DNA from 2 places in the Micromonospora sp. WMMD710 genome. Region 2 is predicted to be linked to the other one. Evidence: riboswitches for the same ligand, from Rfam matches in the RefSeq annotation. Region 2 holds a riboswitch; the other holds the start of a gene.

Region 1 (8,722 bases), 700 kb from region 2:
CGACAAGGACGCCGCCGGGCCCGATGAGGTGGGAGCCGGATTCGATGCGGAGGCCACCCCTGGAGTCGCGGGTGCCCTCGTTGAGGTAGTAGCAGCAGCCGTCGTCATGGTCTCCATCCGCATCTGGTCTTCTCGTGATCGCGAAGAGGCGCTCGGAGCCGTTGCGGTCGGGTTGGGCGGTGGAGGCGGCATAGCCGCTTCTCTGAGGTTACGTGATCCTTCGACCCGGCGAAGTGACAAGTTCGCTCCTCTGTAGATGGTTGTACATCTCTTGCAGCGAGGTATCTCGTCCGTAGGTTCACGGTGCTCACGACGAGCCCGGCGACTCGATCTGTTTGTGTCGGCAAAGGACCCTTTGCTGACAGGGCGCCCGATCCGTCCCTTGGACACGCCGCGACCACCGGAAATAGGTCCGCTGATCCGATCCGGGCCGATCAGGGTTGACGACAGGGTTTGCTGACAGGTAGACCCTTGGGTGCCGACAGCGACGGATCAAGGAGACAGCGCGGTCATGGCGGATCTGGTCTATACGCGGGTCTCTACGGACGAGCAGAGCACCCAGCGGCAGACGTACCTGCTCGACGCGGTCGGACTCACCGGCGGCGCCGAGGGGGTGCGGATCTTCAGCGATCCGGCGACCTCCTCGAAGATCCCCGCGCTGGAGCGCGCCGGCTTCCGGGAGCTGACCCGCTATGCCCGGCCCGGCGACCGGCTCACCGTCTCCGAGCTGTACCGGCTGTGCCGCGACCTGGCCGACATCCTCGCCCTGCGCGCCTGGTGCCAGCAGCACCAGGTGACATTGCGTGTGCTCTCCGGCGCCCTGTCGAACATCACCGACCTGGCCGCCACCGACGCGACCACCACCATGCTGGTCAACGTGCTCGTCTCCGTCGGGCAGTTCCAACGCGACCTGCAGAACGAACTCACCCGCGAAGGACTCGCCGCGGCCTGGGCCAGCGGCACGATCTCCGGCCGGCGTCCCCGGCACGCCCAGCTCGGTGTAACCGACCAGATCCGCCAGGCGTACCGGAACGGGGCCAGCATCGCCGCCCTGGCCCGCGAGCACAACGTCAGCCGCGGCGCGATCCGCACCGCGATCGCCGATCTGCTGCCCAATCAACCCGACCAGCCCGCACCCGCCGCAACCACAGCGCAAGCGGTCCGTGTAGAGATTCCCGGCAAGCTTGCCCAGCACCTCGCAGACCACACCGACCTCGCCGAAGCCGAGCAACACGCCCTGCGTCGCGGGCGAACGGTCCGGCGCGGTCAGGGCTACAGCCTGCACGTCACCGCACTGCCCGAGGTCCATCACGCCATGCTGGCCGCCGCGGCCACACTCAACACCGACGGGGCGTCCTCCGCCGACCGCAAGGCGTACCGCATCTACAACGACCGGCTGCGCCTCGCCAGCCAGATCACCGCGTAACCCGCCCACACCCGGCCCGGCCCACCGGCCGTCAGCCAACACGACGCCCTCCTCCGCCGTCACCCCGCGGCGTCGACGAACCGACTCGGCAGCCCGCGACTGCGACGAGAGGCCCCCCGCCGACATCTTCGCGGTTCACTGTGGCGAGCGCCGCCGTCCGATGCAGGCGTGCGCGTTGACCGGCGGCGCGGCGGTGTGGCAGCATTCGCGGCCTGACGGCAGTGAAGGAAGTCGGTGCGAATCCGACGCGGTCCCGCCACTGTCACCGGGGAGTGATCCCCCCTCGTGAGTCACGGCCGTGTGTCTGCGGTTGGAAGGCCGGGGGAGAGCGTCGATCCGGAAGCCAGGATACTTCGGCCGTCGGATGTACCCCAGGGCGTGGACACCCGAGGAGGACCCGATGACGCACGGCGTCTCCGTCACCGACGACCACCGTCGTGACCTGAGCGACGGCCGCTCTGCCGCACCCATACCCGGGCGCTCTCCCGCCGTTCACCGCTGAGTTCCGCACCGCGCCACCCGTCGCCGCCGGCCGCACGCCGGTGAGCCGGCCGGATCGCGGTACCCGCTGAACCCCGCGCCCATCCCACGTCGCCAGGCGCTTCCCGCGAGCGTGCCGACGTTACTGTCCGGAGCCTGCCGTGCGCATCCTGCTGCTCTCCACCGCCGACACCGACCTGCTGGCCGCCCGCGCCAGCGGCGTCGACTACCGCCTGGCCAACCCGGCCCGGGTCGCCGCCGACGAGGTGCCCGCCCTGCTCGACGGGGTCGCCCTCGCCGTCGTACGCCTGCTCGGAGGCCGGCAGGCGTGGCCCGACGGCCTCGCCGCGGTGCTCGCCGGCGGACGCCCCACGGTCGTGCTCGGCGGTGAGTCGGTGCCCGACGCGGAGCTGACGGCCCTCTCCACCGTGCCGTCCGGGGTCGCCACCCAGGCGCTCGCGTACCTCGTCGAGGGCGGGCCGGACAACCTCGCCCAGCTGGCCCGGTTCCTCTCCGACACCGTGCTGCTCACCGGCGAGGGTTTCGCCCCACCCGCGCCCACACCGGCGTACGGGGTGCACGGCGATCATCGCGCCGACCCGGACCGGCCCACCGTGGGGATCGTCTTCTACCGGGCGCACGCGCTCGCCGGCAACACCGGATTCGTCGACGTGCTCGCCGACGCGGTACGCGACGCCGGTGGCGATCCGCTGCCCATCTTTTGCGGCTCGCTGCGCGGGCTGACCGCCGGCGCCGGACCGCTCGGACTGTTCGCCCGCTGCGACGCGCTGCTGGTCACCGTCCTCGCCGCCGGGGGCGCGGTCGCCGCGGACGCCTCCGGCGGCGGTGCCGAGGACGCCTGGGACGTCGGCGCCCTCGCCACCCTGGACGTGCCGGTCATCCAGGCGCTCTGTCTCACCAGCACCCGCGAACAGTGGGCCGGCAGCGACGCCGGACTGTCCCCGTTGGACGCCGCGATGCATGTGGCCATCCCCGAGTTCGACGGCCGGATCGTCACCGTGCCGTTCTCGTTCAAGCGGATCGACGCCGACGGGCTCTCGGTCTACGCCGCCGACCCCGAGCGGGCCGCGCGGGTCGCCGGCATCGCGGTGCGCCACGCCCGGCTGCGCTACGTGCCCCACGCCGACAAGCGGATCGCCGTCGTGCTCAGCTCGTACCCCACCAAGCACTCCCGGGTCGGCAACGCCGTCGGGCTGGACACCCCCGTCTCGGCGGTCCGGTTGCTCGCCGCGCTGGCCGACGCCGGCTACCACCTGGGCGACGCCCCGGTACCCGACGACGGTGACGCGCTGATCCACGCGCTGATCGCCGCCGGGGGGCACGACGTGGAATGGCTCACCCCGGAGCAGTTGGCCGCCGCCGAGGCCCGGATACCGGGGCGGACGTACCGGCGGTGGTTCGACCAGGTCCCGGCCGAGCTGCGCGAACGGATGCGGGAACACTGGGGTGAGCCGCCCGGCGAGCTGTACACCGACGGCGACGACATCGTGCTCGCCGGGCTGCGCTTCGGCAACGTGGTGCTGCTCATCCAGCCGCCTCGCGGCTTCGGGGAGAACCCGATCGCCATCTACCACGACCCGGACCTGCCGCCGAGTCACCACTACCTGGCCGCGTACCACTGGCTGGCCGCGCCGGTCGCCGACGGCGGCTTCGGCGCGGACGCCGTGGTGCACCTCGGCAAGCACGGCACCCTGGAGTGGCTGCCCGGCAAGGGCCTCGGCCTGGCCGCCGGCTGCGCGCCCGACGCGGTCCTCGGTGACCTGCCGCTGGTCTACCCGTTCATCGTCAACGACCCCGGCGAGGGCACCCAGGCCAAGCGGCGCGCGCACGCCGTGGTCATCGACCACCTGGTGCCGCCGATGGCCCGTGCCGAGACCTACGGCGAGCTGGCCAAACTGGAACAACTGCTTGACGAGTACGCCACCGTGCAGGCCCTCGACCCGGCCAAGGTGCCCACCGTGCGGGCGCAGATCTGGGACCTCGTCCGCGCCGCCGAACTGCACCACGACCTGCACGCCGAGGCGATGCCCGACGCCGACGACTTCGACGACTTCGTGCTGCACCTCGACGGGTACCTCTGCGAGGTCAAGGACGTGCAGATCCGCGACGGGCTGCACATCCTCGCCGCCGCGCCGACCCGTGAACCCCGCGTCAACCTCGTCCTCGCCGTGCTGCGGGCGCCGCAGATCTGGGGAGGCGCCCGCGCCCTGCCCGGCCTGCGGCAGGCCCTCGCCGCCGCGTACGGCCTCGACGAGCAGGAGCTGCTCGCGACGCCCGGACAGCGGATCGCCCTGCCCGCGGCGCTGACCGACGCGGTGGACGGCCCGGCCGGCACCGCCGCCGACGCCATCGACCTGATCGAGGCTCTCGCGCGGCGACTGGTCGTCGGCATGGAAACCCTAAGCTGGGCCGTGGACGCGGCCGACGCGGTCGTCGCGGAGGTGACCAGCCAGCCGATCCCGGACGCCGCCGCGGTGCTGCGCTTCGCCGCCACCGAGCTGGTGCCCCGGCTGGAGCGCACCACCGACGAGCTGACCAACACCCTCGGCGCGCTCGACGGCCGGTTCGTGCCGCCCGGCCCGTCCGGCTCGCCCACCCGGGGCCTGGTCAACGTGCTGCCCACCGGCCGCAACTTCTACTCCGTCGACCCGAAGGCCATCCCCAGCCGCAACGCCTGGGACGTCGGGGTGGCCCTCGCGGACTCGCTGCTGGCCCGGCACCTCGCCGACACCGGCGCGTACCCCCGCTCGGTGGGGTTGACCGTGTGGGGCACCAGCGCCATGCGGACGCAGGGCGACGACATCGCCGAGGTGCTCGCGCTGCTGGGCTGCCGGCCCGTCTGGGACGACCGGTCACGGCGGGTCACCGGCATCGAGGTGGTGCCGACCGCCGAGCTGGGCCGGCCCCGCGTCGACGTCACCGTCCGCATCTCCGGGTTCTTCCGCGACGCGTTCCCGCACGTCGTGACCCTGCTCGACGACGCCGTCCGGCGGGTCGCCGCCCTCGACGAGCCGGACGCGGACAACTACCTGCGCGCCCACGTCACCGCCGACCTCGCCGAGCACGGCGACGAGCGGCGGGCCACCGCGCGGATCTTCGGCTCCAAACCCGGGGCGTACGGCGCCGGGTTGTTGCCGCTGATCGACGCCCGCACCTGGCGCGACGACGCCGACCTTGCCGAGGTGTACGCCGTGTGGGGTGGCTACGCGTACGGCCGGGGCCTGGACGGGCGGGAGGCGCGCGCCGACATGGAACGCTCGTTCGCCCGGATCGCGGTGGCCGTGAAGAACCAGGACACCCGCGAGCACGACATCGTCGACTCCGACGACTACTTCCAGTACCACGGCGGGATGGTGGCGATGGTCCGTCACCTCACCGGCAGCGCCCCGCAGGCGTACGTGGGTGACTCGGCGATGCCGCACGACGTGCGGACCCGCACGCTGGGCGAGGAGACCCGGCGGGTGTTCCGGGCCCGGGTCGTCAACCCGAAGTGGATCGCCGCGATGCGCCGGCACGGCTACAAGGGCGCGTTCGAGCTGGCCGCCACCGTGGACTACCTGTTCGGCTACGACGCCACCGCCGGCGTCGTCGACGACTGGATGTACGAGAACCTGGCCGCCGCGTACCTCTTCGACGACACCACCCGCGAATTCCTGGAGCGCTCCAACCCGTGGGCGCTGCGCGGCATCACCGAACGGCTGCTGGAGGCCGCCGACCGGGGGCTGTGGGCCAAACCCGAGCCGGTCACCCTCGACCGGCTCCGCGACACGTACCTGGCCAGCGAGGGTGACCTGGAGGACCGGGTGTGAGCGCGAGGAGTGAGCCGGTTGTGCGAGCCCCGCAGTCGCGAACGAAAGAAGGCCCAGTGACCGTGACCTACCCGTTCAGTGCCGTGCTCGGCATGGACGACATGCGCCTGGCGCTGCTGCTCAACGCCGTCTCCCCGGCGATCGGCGGGGTGCTGGTCCGGGGCGAGAAGGGCACCGCGAAGTCGACCGCCGTACGGGCCCTCGCCGCTCTGCTGCCGCCGGTGCGCCGGGTGGCGGGCTGCCGTTTCGGCTGTGACCCGGCCGAGCCCGACCCGGCCTGCCCGGACGGCCCCCACCCGGCCGACGTCGCCGCCGAGACCCGCCCGGCCCGCCTCGTCGAGCTGCCGGTGGGCGCCGCCGAGGACCGGGTGGTCGGATCACTGGATCTGGAGCGGGCCATCGGCGAGGGGGTACGCGCCTTCGAACCGGGCCTGCTCGCCGCCGCCCACCGGGGCGTGCTCTACGTCGACGAGGTCAACCTGCTGCACGACCACCTCGTCGACCTGCTGCTGGACGCGGCGGCGATGGGCCGCAGCCACGTCGAGCGCGAAGGCGTCTCGGTCAGCCACGCCGCCCGGTTCCTGCTGGTCGGCACCATGAACCCGGAGGAGGGGGAGCTGCGCCCGCAACTGCTCGACCGGTTCGGGCTCACCGTCGAGGTCGCCGCGAGCCGTGACCCGGTGGTCCGGGTCGAGGTGGTCCGCCGGCGACTCGCCGCCGACGCCGACCCGCCCGGTTTCGCCGCCCGGTGGGCCGACGCCGACGCCGACATCGCCCGTCAGGTGGCCGCCGCCCGGCGCCGGCTCCCCGGGGTACGCCTGCCCGACGCGGCGCTGCGCCAGATCGCCGAGGTGTGCGCGGCGTTCGACGTGGACGGGATGCGCGCCGACATCGTCACGGCCCGTGCCGCCCTGGCCCACGCCGCCTGGCTCGGCCGGGACCGGGTCACCATCGACGACGTCCGGGTCGCCGCCCGGCTGGCCCTGCCGCATCGCCGCCGCCGCGATCCGTTCGACACGCCGGGGCTGGATGAGAAGCGCCTCGACGAGGCGTTGCAGCGGGCCCAGGACGCCCACCCCGACGACCCGGACGACGACGGCGGCCCCGATGGTGGTGGCCCGGCTGGCGGCAGCCCGGCCGGTGCCGGTGGCCGGAATGGCGGCGGCCCGGCTGGCGGCGGACCCCAGGACGGTAGCGGCGGCGGCGACCAGGGTGAACCCGAGTCGGGCGGGCACTCGGCGGACCGCCCCGGCACCGGCCCGGATGGGCGCGCCGACAGCCCGGACGGCACCGACGGTTGGCCGCAGCGCCCGACGGGCGACAGGGTCGGCGACGACGGTTGGCCGCAGGGCTCGGCGGACGACCGGCATGGCGCCGGGCGGCACGGCCGTGGCCGGAAACCGGCGGTCGGTGACGACGACCCGACCCGGAGCGGGGAGTCCCAGCCGGTGGCCGTACCCCGGGGTGGGTTGACGGCCCGGCTGCTCACCGCGCCCGGAGTGGGTGACGGGGTGCCCGGCCGGCGGTCGCGGGCCCGCACCGGGCGGGGGCGCACCACCGGCGCGCGGGTGCCGGCCGGACGGGCCAGCGCGCTGCACCTGGCGGCGACGGTCCGTGCCGCCGCGCCGTATCAGGCCGCCCGGGGGCGGCTGACCGGGCCGCTGCGGTTGCGTGGCGACGACGTGCGTGAGGCGGTGCGGGAGGGCCGGGAGGGAAACCTGGTGCTGTTCGTGGTGGACGCGAGCGGTTCGATGGGTGCCCGGCAGCGGATGACCGCCGTGAAGGACGCGGTGCTGGCCCTGCTCACCGACGCGTACCAGCGGCGGGACAAGGTCGCCGTGATCGCCTTCCGGGGTGCCGGCGCGCAGACGCTGTTGCCGGCCACCTCGTCGGTGCTGGCCGCCTCGACCAGGCTGGCCGAGTTGCCGACGGGTGGGCGTACGCCGCTGGCCGAGGGTCTGCTCGCCGCGGCCGACCTGCTGCGCGTGGAACGCCTGCGCGACCCGAAGCGCCGCCCGCTGGTCCTCGTCGTCACCGACGGCAGAGCCACCGCCGGCACCCGCCCGCTGGACCGCGCGGCAGCAGCGGCGAAGGTGCTGGCGGCGATGGGTGCTCCCTGCGTGGTCGTCGACTGCGAGGCCGGCCCGGTCCGCCTGCATCTGGCCACCCGCCTGGCCACCCAGCTGAACGCCCCCAGAACCCCCCTGGAAGCTCTGACCCACCCCCGCGATCGTGCACTTTCTGTCGCCGCATAACGGGGCGAAGCGCGCATATGACCAACAGAAGCTGCACGATCGCGGGAACGTCCGCGGGATGGGGAGATGCTGATGCCGCAGGGACAGCCGAGTCACGTGCCTGCTGACGGGTTGACGACCCGGCAGCGACGACACCGGCCACTGCTGATGGTCCACACCGGACAGATGAAGGGAAAGTCGACGGCGGCCTTCGGGTTGGCGTTGCGGGCGTGGACCGCCGGGCTGCCGGTCGGGGTGTTCCAGTTCGTCAAGAGCGCCAAGTGGCGGGTGGGTGAGGAGACCGCCTTCCGGGCGCTCGGCGAGGTGCACGAGCGTACCGGCCAGGGCGCGCCGGTGGCCTGGCACAAGATGGGCGAGGGCTGGTCCTGGATCCAGCGCGGCGGCGACGCCGACCACGCCGCCGACGCCCTGGAGGGCTGGCGGCAGATCCAGCGCGACCTGGCCGCCGAGCGTTACGGGCTGTACGTGCTGGACGAGTTCACCTACCCGATGACGTGGGGCTGGGTGGACGTCGACGAGGTCGTCGCCACCCTGGCCGACCGGCCCGGCTTCCAACACGTCGTGATCACCGGCCGGGACGCCGACCCGCGTCTGGTCGCCGCCGCGGACCTGGTGGCCGAGCTGACCAAGGTCAAGCACCCGATGGACGCCGGCCAGAAGGGCCAGAAGGGCATCGAGTGGTGAGCACTCACTGGGCGCTGCCCCGGGTGGTGATCGCCGCGCCGGCCAGC
Region 2 (8,722 bases):
ACGAACCTCGACGCGCCGCAACTGCTGGCCCCGATGGGCTTCGTCGTGGACTTCCAGGGCCAGGGCGACCCGCGGCACATCCACACCGTCCGACGGCTGTTGGAGTGCGAGGCCGCCCGGCTGGCGGCGACCAGGATCACCGACGAGGCCCTCACCCAGGCAGGGGAACTGCTCGACGAGGCGGCCCGGATCGCCGGTCAGTCTCCACAGGACCACGAACGAATCATGGAGATCGACATCGCCTTCCACCGGATCATCGCCGTGCACGCCGAGAATCCGGTGCTCGTCGGCCTGATCGAGGCGTTCGCCGGGCGCACCCTGCGGGGGCGCTTGTGGCGGAGCCTGCACGAGGAGGGCGCGGACCGGCGTACCCACGACGAGCACGTGGCGATCCTGAAGGCCCTCGTGGCACGCGACCCCGAACGGGCCCGCATCCGGATGGCCAACCACCTGATCGGGGTGGAGGAGTCGTTGCACTGGTTGCCCGACGAGGGTGACGCGACCGCCGAGACCCCCCGGACGTGAAGGTCCACCCTCACGACTGCACGTCGAGCAGCCCCACCTCGTACAGCGCCGTCCAGAGCTGATCCGGGACGTCGGCGTCGGTGCGGCGCAGGGTTTCGGTCACCTGGGCCGCGTCGCGCATGCCGACCACCGTGGAGACCACGGCCGGGTGCCGGCGGACGAACGCCAACGCCGCCTCGGGCAGGGTGACGCCGTACGCCCGGCACACCTGCGCCGCCCGCCGCGCGTGCTCGATCACCTCCGCCGGGGCCTGCTGATAGTCGTAGACGGCGTCGGACGGCGGCATGTCCCGGGCCAGCAGCCCGGAGTTGTAGACCCCCGCGATCACCACACCGACGCGGCGGGCCTGCGCGGCGGGCAGCAGGTCGGTCAACGCACCCTGCTCCAGCAGGGTGAACCGGCCGGCGCACATCACCACGTCCACATCGGTCTCCGCCACGAACCGGGCCAGCATCGCGGACTGGTTCATCCCGGCCCCGATTGCCCCGATCACACCCTGCTCGCGCAGCTCCACCAACGCCGGCACCGCCTCGTACGCGGCCTGCTCCCAATGCTCGTCCGGGTCATGCAGGTACACCACGTCGATGCGGTCCAGGCCGGTACGCCGAAGGCTGGCCTCCAGCGAGCGTCGTACGCCGTCCCGGCTGAAGTCCCAGACCCGCCGGTGCTCGGCCGGCACATCGAACCCGTCCGGATCCCGCAGATGCGCGGTCTCCGGCGACGGCACCAGCAACCGGCCGACCTTCGTCGACACCACGTACTCGTCGCGCGGGCGGGAGCGCAGCGCGGCACCCAGGCGCCGCTCCGACAGGCCGAGCCCGTAGTGCGGCGCCGTGTCGAAGTACCGGATCCCGCCGTCCCACGCGGCGTCCACCGCGGCGGCGAAGTCCTCGTCCGACGTCACCCGGTAGAGGTTGCCGCCCTGCGAAGCGCCGAAGCCCAGCGCGGTGAGGTGCGGCTGACGGCCCGTCACCGGCCGAGCCAGCCGCCGCCGACGGCCGGGACGATGCCGCAGATGCCGGTGTATGCCACCGCGATGCGGACCTGCCCGGGGCCGGGCGGCTGCGGGGCGCGGTCCACGATCGCGGGATCGGGCGCGCCCCGGCAGACGACTGCCGTCACCGATCCTCCCGTTCCGTACTGGTGCTTCCGGTCATCGCGGCGACCAGGTCGTCGGTGGTCACCTCATCGGCGCGCAACCGGGCCGCCCGCCGGCCGAGGCGCAGCACCTCGACCCGGTCGGCGATCTCCAGCACCTGCGGCATGTTGTGGCTCACCAGCACCACCGACATGCCGGCGTCACGGGCGCGCCGGACGACGTCGAGCACCCGTCCGGTCTGGACGACGCCGAGCGCCGCGGTGGGCTCGTCGAGGATGACCACGTTGGTCGCCCAGATGATCGCCCGGGCCACCGCCACGCACTGCCGTTGCCCACCGGACAACATGGCGATCGGGGTGGTGACCCGGGGAATTCGTACGCCCAGCTCGTCCAGCGCGGCGGCGGCGCCCTGCCGCATGGCCCGTTTGTCGAGCAGCCCGAGCCGGCCGAGCGGCCCGGAGCGCAGGATCTCCCGCCCCAGGTACAGGTTGGCCGCCACGCTGAGGTCGTCGGCGACGGCGAGATCCTGGTAGACGGTTTCCACCCCCGCGCGCCGGGCGTCGACCGGGTTGGAGAACTGGACGGGACGACCGCCCACCCGGATCTCACCCTCGTCGGGCGGGTGCACACCGGACAGCGTCTTGATCAGCGTGCTCTTGCCGGCGCCGTTGTCGCCGATCAGCGCGACGACCTCACCCCGGTGGACCGTGAAGTCGGCGCCGCGCAGCGCCTCGACGTGCCCGAACCGCTTGACGATGCCGCGGGCTTCGAGGACCGGCGGTTCCGCGGCGGCCGGGCTCTCGTCGGTGTCGGTGAATGCCGTTGGGGTCGCGCCCATCACTGCACCGGGGGGTTGGCGCAGCTGGGCTCGAGCACCGCCTTGATCTCCGCGGAGTCGATGTTCTCCTTGGTGACGAACGTGACCCCGGTGTCGGCGGACGCCAGCGGCGCCCTGTCCCGGAGGTGCTTGACCATCTTGTCGACCCCGAAGTAGCCCATCTTGAACGGGTTCTGCACGACCAGCGCCGAGATCTGACCGCTGCGCACACCGGCGATCTCGTCGGGGGCGGCGTCCCAGCCGATGATGACCACCTTGCCGGACTTGCCGGCGGCCTGGATCGCCTGCGCGGCGCCGAGCACGCTCGGCTCGTTGGCCGCGAAGACGCCGGCGAGGTTGGGGTTGGCGGTGAGGATGTTCTCGGTGACCCGCCGTGCCTCGTTGACGTCACTGCGGCTGGGCTGCTGACCGACCAGCTTCAGGTTGGGGAACTGGGCCAGGCCGGCCTTGAAGCCGTCGACCCGCTCGGTGTTGGTCTGCGATCCGGGCTGGAACTCGACCAGCGCCACCTCGTGGTTGCCGGGGCCGAGTTCGGTGGCGAGCAGCTTCGCGGCCTCGACCGCCGATGCGCGGTTGTCGGTGGCGAAGAGCGGAACGGCCGACGGCTGCGGGCTGGTGCCGGAGTCGATCATCGCGACCGGGATGTTGGCGGCGAGCGCCTGGTCGGTGGCCGGCGCCAAGGCGCGGGAGTCGGTGGCCGCGTAGACGATGCCGTCGACCTTCTTGGTGACGAAGTTCTGGATCAGGTTGACCTGGCCCTCGACATCGGTCTCGGTCGTCACCCCGTCCCACTGGACGGTGACGTTGCCGGCGCGTTGCGCGGCGCACTCGGCACCCGCCTTTACCGTGTTCCAGTAGTCGGCCCCGACGGCCTTCGGCACCACGGCGAGCTTCAGCGGCCCGCTCGCGTCCTTGGTCGCGCCGTCGCCTCCGTCGCGGACCTCGACCCCGCCGCAGGCGCTGAGCAGAGCGGTCGCCGCGGCGGCAGCCAGGATGGCTCGTGTGCGCAGGAGGTGCCCTCGCGCGCGCCGGCTGGTGGTGGTGTGTGCCATGGTGTGTGTCCTTCCTCGTTCGGACTCTCGAAATGGCATGTCAACCCCGTGCTTCCAGCCGCTGGCGGCGGTACTGGTCGAAGTAGACGGCGGCCCAGATGATCAGGCCGACGATCACCTGCTGGTAGTGGATGCTGATGTCGAGCAGGACGGCGCCGTTGCGCACCAGGGCGATGAGGAAGGCGCCGATGATGGTCCCGACGATCCGGCCCTGCCCGCCGAAGAGGCTTGCGCCGCCGATGACCGCGGCGGCGATGACGTCGAGTTCCAGTGAGATGCCGTAGTTCGGCTGACCCGAGTTGACCCGGGAGGCGGCGATCATGCCGCCCAGCCCGACCAGGACCCCGGCCAGCACGTACACCCCGGTCAGGTAGCGACCCACCCGGATGCCCGAGCGGCGGGCCGCCTCCAGGTTGGAGCCCATCGCGTAGGTGTACTGACCGAACCGGGTCTGGGAGAGCAGGAAGGCGACTCCGACGGCCACGAGGGCGGTGATCACCACGGCGAACGGGATGCCGATGATCTCGCCGTTGCCCAGCATCTGGAAGGACCGGGGCAGGCCGTAGACGCCGACCGCGCCGGTGATGATGAAGACGAGACCGCGACCCACCGACATCGTCCCCAGCGTCGCGATGAACGGCGGAATTCGGGCGACGGTGACCAGCAGCCCGTTCACCAGCCCGGCCAGCGCGCCGACGCCGATTGCGACCGCGGTCGCGGCCCAGAGCGGGAAGCCGAGGTCACGGACAACCATCGCCCCGGCGACGCCGGCGAGGGCGGCGACCGACCCCACCGACAGGTCGATGCCCTTGGTGATGATGACCATCGTCTGCGCCGCGGCGATGATGGCGATCACCGCCGTCTGCGCCCCGATGTTGAACAGGTTGTCCGCCGTCAAGAAATAGGGACTGGCGAAGCTCAACGCGATGAACAGGACGACGAGCGCGGTGGCGGCGGTGAACTCGGAGACGGCGTGCGAGATCCGTTCCCGGAACCAGTCGCTGAGTTCGCCGCGCTGCCTGCCGGCGGTTGCCTCGACGGTACTCATCGTCGGACCTGACCTCCCCAGCCGTGGCGCCGACACCCGACGGATGACCGCCGGTGAGCGGAGCACCTGTGAGAACCGAGCCTCCTCGGCAGGGAGAGCACGAACCGAAGCCCGCATCACCGTCGAGATAGGTCGGATGTTTCGCTCGATCAGGCGTTACCATGCCATGCATTCAGGTATGTTGCCAAGGTCTTACGACCATGTTTTGCCATCGTTATCCGAGCCGCCGGCCGCATACGTCCGATCAAACTGCCACCACCACGACGGCCCCGGACGTGGCCACCGCCGGACGTCGGCGAGGCGGCCCACTCGGGCGTCCACACCGGAATGTCGGCAGGATGCGGCGAGGTGGCGAGCCACGCACACGGCATCGTGGATCGACCATCGCCGGCCCGTGCATGTTATCGATAACACACGATGTGTCGATACCAGATCGCGAAGGCGTCCGCGCCGCGGCTGGACCCAAAGGTGGTGGTAAGCGTCGACGATGCCCGACGCGAGCGGGTCGCTTGTCGTCATCGGCCACGCCCTGGTGCGCTCAGGCACCCGCCCGGTCGGTGGATCGGTCGGCAGCATTGACGTGTTAGCGGTAACATGCACCTACCATCGGCCGCAGCCGGATCGGACCCGCGCACCGACAGCGGCGGTGGCCACCATTGGCATCGAGCTTTGGTATGACGAATCAGCCGACACCGATCCGGCTCGAACAGCCACCGACCAGCCGCACCCGCACCACGATCGCAGGCACCGACGGCTTCGGGTCCGGGCCCGTGCGGCCGGGTTGACCGCCCGAGGCGGCACCGATACCGTCGACCCACTATCTGCGGCGACACGAGGGAAGCCGGTGTGAATCCGGCGCGGTCGCGCCACTGTGAGCGGTCCACCGTTTCGACGGAGGCCCGCGAGCCAGGACGCTCGGTCGTCCGCAGCCTTGCGATGGGGACGCGTCATCCCCGGGGAGGTTCGTGTACGCATGTCCAGTTCCACGTCCAGCCAGCCGTTGGTGCACCCCGCTGGCACCGCACGTCTTCTGTGGACGGTCCTGACGACCGTCGCCGTGCTCACCCTGCTGGCCTACCTTGTCGCCTTCGACCAGGGCGCGGTCTCGCGCAGCGGCATGTACCTGCACGAACTCATGCACGACGGGCGGCACCTGCTGGGCGTCCCGTGCCACTGAACACCACCACCGCTCCCCCGTTCGTCACCGTCCTCGTCCGTGGCCTGCTCGCCGGACTGGTAGCCGGCCTGCTCGCGGGGGCGTTCGCCTACGTCGCCGGTGAACCGCGGATCGAGGCGGCCATCGCGATCGAGGAGGCGGCCACGCACGCCGAGCCGGCCGCCGGCGGGCACCAGCACGAGGACGCCCTGGTCAGCAGGAGTGGTCAGCGGGGTGGGCTGTTCCTGGCCACCGGCCTGTTCGGTGCCGCGATGGGTGGCCTGCTGGCCACCGCGTACGTCCTGCTGTCGCGCCGGCGACGCGCCTACGACGACGGACGGTCGGGGCTGCTGCTAGCCGGCGCGGCGCTGCTCGGCGCGGTGATCGTGCCGTTCCTCAAGTATCCGGCGAATCCGCCGGCGGTCGGCGACCCGGCGACCATCAACCAGCGCACCGTCACCTACCTGCTGATGGTGGTGCTCGGCCTGGTGGCGGTCTGGGCGGGCTCGTTGGGCTACCGGGCGGTCGGCGTCGGGGCACCGACGTGGCTGCGCGTGGCCGCAGCCGTCGGCGGCTTCCTGCTGGTCACCGTGGTGTCGTACGTGGTGATGCCGTCCTTCCAGGAGGTCCCGGCCGACTTCCCGGCGACCCTGCTGTGGGACTTCCGGCTGGCCTCGCTCGGCACCCAGGTCGTGCTCTGGACCGGGATCGGTCTGCTGTTCGCGGCCCTGATGCACGACCGGCGCCGGGCCACGAGCGCGGCGCCGGTGACGTGACCGCCACCAGCCTGCGGCTGGTCGCACACGGGCACACCGCCGCCCTGCGGAGGGCACGCTTCGGCGGAACGGACGACGGTCTGGACGAGGGTGGCCTGCGGGCCGTCCTCGCCCTGGCCTGCGCCCCAGAGGGCCGGTGGGGACACCTGGGCGCCGCCGATGTCGGGCTGTCCAGTCCCGCGGCGGCGGCCGTCCAGACCGCCGACGCCCTCGGCCTCACGCCGACCGTCGAGGCGGCGCTGACCGACTGCGACTACGGCCACTGGACCGGACGGTCACTCGACGACGTCGCGGCCGACCAACCGCAGGCGCTGCACGAGTGGCTGTCCACACCGGACGCGGCACCCCATGGCGGCGAGTCCGTGACCGCGGTGCGGGACCGCGTCGGCCACTGGTTGGACGGGCAGCGCGGACGCGGGCGGCGGGTCGTGGCCGTCACCCATCCGCTCGTCATCCGGGTCGCGGTCGTGCACGCCCTCGGGCTCCCGACGGCGACGTACCGCCAGGTGGACGTCGAACCGTTGGCGGTCGTCCGACTCACCGACCACGGCGCACGATGGCAGCTACGACTGGCCGCACCCGCGACACCGCGGATGTCCGCCTGAGCGTCGGCCCGGCCGGCAGGCCGTGGCCATCCTTCTGGACGGCCACGGCCTGAGCCCGGCTCCGGGCACCTGTCAACGGCGGCCGAGGATGGGCGTCAGGACCGAGGCGGCCAACAGGTACGCCGTGGGCACCCAGCTGATGTCGCTGGTCAAGACGCTCAGGGCCCTTCCGATGGTCGACTGCGCTCTCCTTCGGAGTCGGCCTGACATCGTTGTCATCGAGCTCGTGACGATGAAGGCGGGAGTTAGGGGGACTGCCGCTGATAGTTCCGGGCAGGGCACAGCGATGTCAACGGGTTGATCACACCGAAACGTCACGGTGGCGGTCGTCAGGCGAACACCGGCCGAACCGACGACGGGTGGTGCGGCGGGAGGCTGACCGCCGGGACCGCCGTGTCGCCGCCCGTCCGTCGCCTGGCGATCCGGCCCGTGTCCGCCGTGGACAGACTCCCGCATCCGCCGACGCACGCGGCAGAGGAATACGACCCGGGTCTGACAGAGGGGGCCGAAGGTCCCCCCAGGAGCGGTACGGCGGCACTGATCGGCAGCCCTCGCGGCGAGTGGAATAGGGGCGACACCGACAGACGAGAAAGGACGTGGACACCATGACCGCCACTCAGCTCCCCACGACCCCCCGGCACGACACCCCCGCCGGACGCAACGGCACCACGGTGACCGCTCCCGCGACCGTCATCGCCACCACCGAGACCAGGACGCAGAAGGCCACCCGGTTCACCCTCGCCGGCCTGCGCATCGCCCTCGGCTGGATCTTCCTCTGGGCCTTCATCGACAAGGTCTTCGGGCTCGGCTTCGCCACCAAGGCCCAGGGCGCCTGGATCGACGGCGGCAGCCCCACCAAGGGCTTCCTCGGCAACGCCGTCACCGGCCCGTTCGCCGACGTGTACAAGGGCTTCGCCGGCGCCGCCTGGGCCGACTGGCTCTTCATGATCGGCCTGGCCGCCATCGGCACCGCGCTGATCCTCGGCATCGGCCTGCGCGTCGCCGCGGTCGCCGGTGGCCTGCTCCTGGTCCTCATGTTCACCGCGGTGCTGCCCCCGGAAAACAACCCCGTCATGGACGACCACCTGATCTACGCCGGTGTCCTCGCCGTCCTCGCCCTGACCGCCGCCGGCGACACCCTCGGCCTCGGCAAGCCGTGGGCCAGGCTCCCCCTCGTCCAGCGCCTGCCCTGGCTCCGGTAACCACCACGGATCGTCCACGGTCGGCACCCACCGGTGCCGGCCGTGGACGTCGTCGTGCCGGTGCGCCGGACACCGCCGCGACCCTGAGGGTGCCGTCGAAACTTTCGGGTGCTTTCCGGATCGAACTGAGTCGATCTTTATTCGGTGCTGGATGGGCTCTTCATCGCCTGGCACCCGACCCGCGCGTCCGCGCCGCTGCGGTTCCGGAGCCCTTCCGGAACTTGTTGACGTGCCGGAATTCTCGCTGTAATACTTCGATTCATTGAGGTCGATGCGATCAGTTCGTCGGGTACCAGTCGGCCTTCCCACCCATACCCACCTGTCCGTGGCGCGCCGCCGCATGTCCGGCGCGCGTTCGGGCCTGGTTGAAGGGGCACCAGATGAGCACTGTCTCCGCTGGCGTGGTCGCCGGTCCCAAGCG

What was found. Region 2 has a riboswitch for cobalamin ahead of O7620_RS11255 (CbtB domain-containing protein). Riboswitches for the same ligand answer to the same signal wherever they lie in the genome.
Region 1: it holds a riboswitch for cobalamin, as region 2 does, so the genes downstream of both, cobN (cobaltochelatase subunit CobN) here and O7620_RS11255 (CbtB domain-containing protein) in region 2, are expected to answer to the same signal.

The regions. Positions count from the first base shown of each region.
Region 1 covers NZ_JARUBD010000001.1:1,728,667-1,737,388, forward strand. Annotated here, with positions in the region: gene O7620_RS07845 (recombinase family protein) at 512-1,426, shown strand; cobalamin riboswitch at 1,651-1,780, shown strand; gene cobN (cobaltochelatase subunit CobN) at 2,068-5,736, shown strand; gene O7620_RS07855 (VWA domain-containing protein) at 5,733-7,991, shown strand; gene cobO (cob(I)yrinic acid a,c-diamide adenosyltransferase) at 8,064-8,675, shown strand; gene O7620_RS07865 (cobyrinate a,c-diamide synthase) at 8,669-8,722, shown strand, end outside.
Region 2 covers NZ_JARUBD010000001.1:2,429,247-2,437,968, forward strand. Annotated here, with positions in the region: gene O7620_RS11225 (FadR/GntR family transcriptional regulator) at 1-525, shown strand, start outside; gene O7620_RS11230 (aldo/keto reductase) at 536-1,498, opposite strand; gene O7620_RS11235 (hypothetical protein) at 1,495-1,647, opposite strand; gene O7620_RS11240 (ATP-binding cassette domain-containing protein) at 1,644-2,462, opposite strand; gene O7620_RS11245 (ABC transporter substrate-binding protein) at 2,462-3,514, opposite strand; gene O7620_RS11250 (ABC transporter permease) at 3,555-4,562, opposite strand; cobalamin riboswitch at 5,347-5,501, shown strand; gene O7620_RS11255 (CbtB domain-containing protein) at 5,536-5,739, shown strand; gene O7620_RS11260 (CbtA family protein) at 5,730-6,494, shown strand; gene O7620_RS11265 (histidine phosphatase family protein) at 6,491-7,099, shown strand; gene O7620_RS11270 (hypothetical protein) at 7,705-8,301, shown strand; gene O7620_RS11275 (polysaccharide deacetylase family protein) at 8,682-8,722, shown strand, end outside.